DNA from 2 places in the Proteiniphilum saccharofermentans genome. Region 2 is predicted to be linked to the other one. Evidence: riboswitches for the same ligand, from Rfam matches in the RefSeq annotation. Region 2 holds a riboswitch; the other holds the start of a gene.

Region 1 (3,429 bases), 820 kb from region 2:
CGTTGCTCTTTAGCTCCTGCATAAAGGATTGATGCAATACTTTTTCGACCGCCAGAGTACCACCGGCAAAATGGATGAAAGCTTCGATATGCCCGGGATCATTTAATTTTGACGCAATCCCGGTCAATACTTTCCCATAATCCGACAGATAAATAGCATCCTGCCGGATGTAAAACAGAAACGTTTCCTTGGGTAAGGTTCCATTGATCAGCCTTTTGATAAACGGAAGTGCCAATATTTTCTCATAAACAGGCTTTGTCGATTGCCATGCTTCTTCGCTCCACTTCATACGATTTTTTTGTGTATGGAAATACTATAGATTCAATAATTTCAGGACCCGTGTTTTGAAATAAAAAACTAAGGCGAAAGAACCTGTCTCATTCATTTCAAACACTCTTAATTCTTCACTTTTCACTTCTCACTCCGTTGATTTTCTGTCGTCACTCGGCATAGTGCAATCAAGCTTGCCTCTGCCCTCGTTCCTAAGAAAATTCACTTTTAATTTTGATTGATGGACGATATCCGACAGCTGTGATGCCGCCAACCGGGGATCTGCCGCCGACATAATGGCCGAAACAACGGCAATACCGTCTGCGCCGGCTTGTATTATATCCCGGGCATTGCTGTTGTTGATTCCACCGATACCGACACTGGGATGTTTCGACAAGAGAGAAATCTCACGAACGCCTGTCAGGCCTAACTCTTTAGCAGTATCTGTCTTGGTCGGAGTACTGAAAACAGGAGATATCCCGATATAATCTATATCCAGCTTATTGGCCTCAAGCACATCCTGTACATTTTCAACGGACAGGCCGATTATTTTGTTCTTCCCTAATATTTTCCGCGCAACTTCATAGGGAAGATCGTATTGGCCGATATGCAGTCCTTCGGCTTCGCAGGCAAGCGCTATATCTAACCTGTCATTGATAATCAACGGAATATTGTAAGGCTTCAGACACGCTTTGATTGTAATCGCCTGCCGGTAAAATTCTTTTGAAGAACAGTCCTTTTCGCGCAACTGCACCATGGTAACCCCTCCTTTTACAGCCTCTTCCACTACATATTCCAACGGCCTGCCCAGGGACAATAAACGGTCGGTAACCAAATACAGACTTAAGTCGAAATTCTTCATAGTCGAATATTTTGCCTTATGGCATCTTCGTCGATATTGAAAAGTGTATCCAGAAAGTTTATTTGAAGACTGCCGTTTCCTTTCGAGGTTCTGGTCGCAATTTCTCCTGCGATACCCATAATAAACATGGCGTGGGTGGCCGCTTCAAGGAAGTTCGGGTTGATAGCGGTAAAAGTTCCTACGATAGCGGATGCGGTGCATCCCATACCTGTCACTCTTGCCATCATCGGGTTCCCGTTCTTTACGGTCTCAACGGCGATTCCATCGGTTATATAATCCGTTTCCCCGCTGACAACCACGATTGCACCGGTTTCGTTAGCCAAAGCTTTAGCCGGATTTAATGCAGCTTCAGAACTGTTTGTACTGTCAACACCTTTGGTCCGCGCGTTGGCATTGGATAAGGCGATTATTTCCGAAGCATTGCCCCGGATGACCGAAGGCCTGCACTCTTCTATTATTTGCATACATACCCTCGACCGGTATGATGTGGCTCCGGCGCCCACAGGATCGAAGACAACCGGGATATGTCTATCCAATGCCGTCTTGCCTGCTATCAACATGGCTTTTACCCATTCGGCCTCAAGGGTGCCGATATTGATAACCAACGAAGAAGCTATACCGGCCATTTCGGCAACTTCATCCAGCGAATGCGCCATTACCGGCGATGCGCCTACTGCCAGCAACGCATTTGCCGAATTATTCATCGCCACATAATTGGTTATGTTATGTATGAGTGGGGACCTTTCTCTTACAAGGTTCAGGTCCCGAACCAAATTTTCAATACGTATCATTTTTATTAGAATTTAGATAGAATATGATTTTAAACATTATATTGTCAGAGGCTTTGTCCCTTAATCAACAAAACTTTTATCCATTTTTCAGCAATAAAAAAAGCCGTTCCATATTGGTGAAACGGCAATGATTGAATACATTGAATACTATGTAAACGTAATCTTTTTAAATTTCCGTTTCCCTACGATGTCAATTACAACATATCAGGTTCAAGGGTTTGATCTCAGCTCTTTATAAAAAGCACCCCTAACAGAGATATCACAAAGATATATATAAATGATGAATAATCCGGGTTTTGTCAATAAAAAACATTTATTATTGAGGCACCAAAGCTGTATATAATTTCAAAACGAATTGAATAATACTTAATAAACCGATTTATTTTCGTATCTTTGTACCCATTAGCAATTAAGTTCATATTGGATCTTTCTTCATCAATGTTTTGCTCCGCTGTTTTTTGCGGGTCTTCCCATCGCCGAAATCGACATCAAAATCAACTTATTTGTTTAAGTTATCAATCAGTTGCAAGAATGTGCCCATACAATTTAACGTGACACATCTTGTTTAATATTAAAACATGACATTTAAAGAATTATCTATTGTAGAGCCGGTATTGAGGGCTCTGAACGAAAAAGGACATACAATTCCCACACCAATACAACAACAGGCTATTGCCCCGGCACTTGACAACCGTGATATCTTAGGACTGGCACAAACCGGCACAGGAAAGACCGCAGCTTTTGTACTTCCCATCATACAACAACTCTATTTGAATAAATCTCAGGGTCGAAAAAGAGAGATCAGAGCGTTGATTTTAACACCTACGCGGGAACTGGCTATCCAGATCAACGAATGCCTGAGCGATTATATCCGCTATACGGGGCTTCGCCACTGTGTGATTTATGGTGGAGTAAAGCAGAATGCACAGGTAAATGCATTGAAACAGGGGATAGATATATTGGTAGCTACTCCGGGACGTCTGCTCGATTTAATGAACCAGAAGATCATCAGTCTCCAGTCTATCCGCCATTTTGTGCTGGATGAAGCTGACCGGATGCTGGATATGGGATTTATCCACGATATCAAGCGGTTGTTACCACAACTCCCCAGGGTGAAGCAAACCCTCTTCTTTTCGGCTACCATGCCGTCTTCTATAGCTGATCTCTCACGCTCTATCCTGCACAAGCCGGTCAGGGTAGAGGTGGCGCCGGTATCGTCGGTAGTGGACACCATAGAGCAATATATCTATTTTGTAGAAAAACCGGAGAAGAAAAATCTGCTGATAGACCTGCTGAAAAAGGATAGAAAGAAATCGGTACTGATATTTTCCCGCACCAAACATGGAGCGGATAAGATCGCAAGGATACTTAGCAAGTCCGGAATAAACAGTGCAGCCATCCACGGGAATAAATCGCAGAATGCCAGACAAAAGGCGCTGTCTGATTTTAAATCGCACAAAATACAAACCCTTATCGCGACCGATATTGCAGCCAGGGGAATAGATA
Region 2 (3,429 bases):
GGCCGTCGTCACGAAATTGAGCCACTCCGGCTGTGGGTTGACCGACTGTGAGGTAAGGATCTCCACCTGATCGCCGCTGCTCAGTTTCTGGCTGAGTGGTGCCAATGTATGGTTTACTTTGGCTCCTAAACAATGATCACCTACCCTTGTATGGATGGTATAGGCAAAATCGAGAGCTGTTGCTCCCTGTGGAAGGGTTTTTATCTCACCTTTGGGAGTAAATACAAAAATTTCGGATGAGAAAAGGTTCATCTTCACCGTATCCAGAAAGTCAATGGCATTGGGATTAGGGTTGGACAACACTTCCTGAATGGTCTTCAACCATTTGTCCAATTCATTATCCTCTTCGATCCTGTTTTCCTTGTATTTCCAGTGGGCGGCAAACCCTTTCTCGGCAATATCATCCATCCTGCGGCTGCGGATCTGTATCTCAATCCATTTTCCGTCAGGGCCCATCACCGTGAGGTGAAGCGCCTGATAGCCGTTGGCCTTAGGATGGCTCACCCAATCGCGTATACGGTCGGGGCGAAGCTTGTAAATATCAGTAATGGCGGAATAGATATCCCAGCACTGTTTCTTTTCATCCATCCCGGGATGCACTTCAAAAATAATGCGTACCGCGAACAGGTCGTACACCTCCGAGAATTCAATCCCTTTGGTCTGCATTTTATTCCAGATGGAGTAGACCGACTTAACCCGTGCCCGCATCTCATACTCCATATCCATCTTGTCGAGTGCCTTTACCACAGGAATGGCAAAGTTCTCATAAATCTTATTCCGTTCAGGGGCTGTCCGCTCAATCTTTTGCGTCAGGTCGGCATAGGTTTCGGGATGCTCATACTTGAAACAGAGTTCTTCCAGTTCGGTCTTGACAGCAAAAAGCCCCAGGCGATGCGCCAACGGGGCATAAATATACAATGTCTCTCCTGTGATCTTGTACTGTTTGGCAGCCGTCATGGAAGAGAGCGTACGCATATTGTGCAGCCGGTCAGCGATCTTGATAAGGATCACACGGATATCATCCGACATGGTCAGCAGCAATTTTCTGAAATTCTCTGCCTGCGCCGATACATTCTCGCCAAACATGCCATGCGAGATTTTTGTCAAGCCATCCACAATCTGTGCGATCTTTTCACCAAACAGTGCACGGATATCTTCCACAGTATAATCGGTATCTTCCACCACATCATGCAATAGGGAAGCAGAGATGGAGGTAGACCCCAACCCCATTTCTCTCGACACAATGCGGGCTACCGCCAGCGGATGCATGATATAGGGTTCACCTGAGCGACGGCGGGCACCTTTATGTGCCTCTTTCGCCATATTATACGCCTTGGTGATGACATCCACCTTCCGCCGGTGGTTTGAGTTCAGATAATCATTCAAGAGAGCCTGAAACTCATTCTCGATCATCTGATCTTCCGCTATCAATTTTTCTTCATCGCTCATATGCCTAATTGACCCTGTTTTTATTGGTTCATCTAACCGGATTTTTTCCTACTAAGCCAATTTATATTTTTCTGCAAGACATGGAGAAAGCCGGATTATAATGTAGAAGTTTACTTTAATGAACGAAATTACAAATAAATCCAAAAATAACATCTATCCAGTCGGTTATTTTTCTCCTGATAACTGCTTTCGATGTTAAAAACAGTTGAGAACAGTATCTTCTGAACAAAATTGTCCTATCTTTGTTTTCTCATTCGACAGGGGGTGCCCAAGTAAACGGGCTGAGATCATACCCAAATCACCTGATCCGGGTAATGCCGGCGTAGGGAAAATAAAGTCCACACTTCGTGGTTTTTCTGGTATACATCTTCACAAATCCCCTTTTTTATTTCACTAATTAACGATGTACAATGCAAGTTGCGTTGTCCATCCTAAAACTTTATGTAAATGAAACGAGCAGCTTAATCATTTTAGTTTACGATCATGATTATCGCGAGTTCCATATACATTAATAAAAAAATAAATTAGTCATATGAAAAAGGTTTTTTTATTGCCGGCAATCCTGTTGGCATTGGTTTATCAAGCAAAGCCACATGAGGTGCCATCTGACACTCTTAGTCAAATTCAACTGGAAGAGGTAATTGTTTCCGCCACCCGTGCCGGGCAAAATACACCGGTGACATACTCCAATATCTCTTCCTCTGATATCAAAAAAGAAAATGCGGCTCGAAATATCCCGACAGTGTTGCAGTATCAACCATCAATTGTTTCCTTTACAGAAGACGGATTAGGAGTAGGCAACACGGCATTCAGGATCAGAGGTACCGATGCCACACGCATCAACGTAACCCTCAATGGGATGCCGCTGAACAATCCCGAAAGCCAGGAGGTCTATTGGGTAAATCTGCCCGATCTATCCAACTCATTACAGAACATCCAGATACAACGGGGAGTAGGAACATCCACCAATGGATCGGCCGCTTTTGGAGCCAGTATCTCCCTGCAAACGGTGGGGGCACGTTCCGAGGCATATGGAGAAGCTTCTACCTCAGTAGGTAGTTATGGCACGTTCTTGTCCAATATAGCTGCAGGAACAGGGATATTGAAAAACGGACTGTCGTTCGATACCCGCTTCTCACGTGTGTTGGGCGACGGCTATATAAGAAACGGGAAGGTGGACCACACCAACCTATATGCTGCATTATCCCATTACACTGACAAGCAGCTGCTTCGCCTGATCTACATGAAAGGGATTCAACATACCGGCATCACTTGGGAAGGTGTTTCTGAAGAGCAAATGAAGGACGAAGAGTATGGACGGCGTTATAATCCGGCCGGGGAATACAAAGACGATGCGGGCAACAGGCTCTACTATGACAACGAAACCGACAATTACTACTCCGATATCCTGCAACTCACCCTTGCACGGGAACTGAGCCGGAATCTCTCGATGAACGCGGGACTCAGCTACAACCATGGTTACGGCTACTACGAAAATTACCGCTACAACAGAAAATATTCCGATTTCGGGTTAGAGCCCCAGACAATTGGCGATAGCACCTATAGCCGCACCGACTTCGTACGGCAAAAGTTGATGAAAAATGATTTTTATGTGGCCAACCTCAATTTCAACTATACAAAGAATAGCCTGGAAGTGACCTTCGGCGGAATGTACAGTTTCTATGACGGCGACCATTACGGAAGGCTCCCATGGATAAAACACTCGGAGAATATACCCGAGAATTACGAGTGGTACCGTAACGTGGGTGAAAAATCGGAAATGAACTTATTTGCCAAAGCAGAATATCAACTGAACGAGAAACTCTCTCTTTTCGGTGACCTGCAATACCGCCACATTGGCTACCGTTTCAGCGGTATCGATGACGATCTGATGGATCTGACGGGAGAATTCAATTACAACTTCGTAAACCCAAAAGCTGGCCTTTCGTTCCGGATGAACGACCATAACCGGTTCTATGC

The links. Region 2 has a riboswitch for thiamine pyrophosphate ahead of PSM36_RS11995 (TonB-dependent receptor). Riboswitches for the same ligand answer to the same signal wherever they lie in the genome.
Region 1: linked by a shared signal. The riboswitch ahead of thiM (hydroxyethylthiazole kinase) and the one ahead of PSM36_RS11995 (TonB-dependent receptor) in region 2 are both predicted to bind thiamine pyrophosphate.

The regions. Positions count from the first base shown of each region.
Region 1 covers NZ_LT605205.1:2,240,765-2,244,193, forward strand. The annotation lists gene tenA (thiaminase II) at 1-289, opposite strand, end outside; gene thiE (thiamine phosphate synthase) at 419-1,132, opposite strand; gene thiM (hydroxyethylthiazole kinase) at 1,129-1,923, opposite strand; TPP riboswitch at 2,086-2,182, opposite strand; gene PSM36_RS08735 (DEAD/DEAH box helicase) at 2,502-3,429, shown strand, end outside.
Region 2 covers NZ_LT605205.1:3,057,111-3,060,539, forward strand. The annotation lists gene PSM36_RS11990 (RelA/SpoT family protein) at 1-1,449, opposite strand, end outside; TPP riboswitch at 1,700-1,795, shown strand; gene PSM36_RS11995 (TonB-dependent receptor) at 1,982-3,429, shown strand, end outside.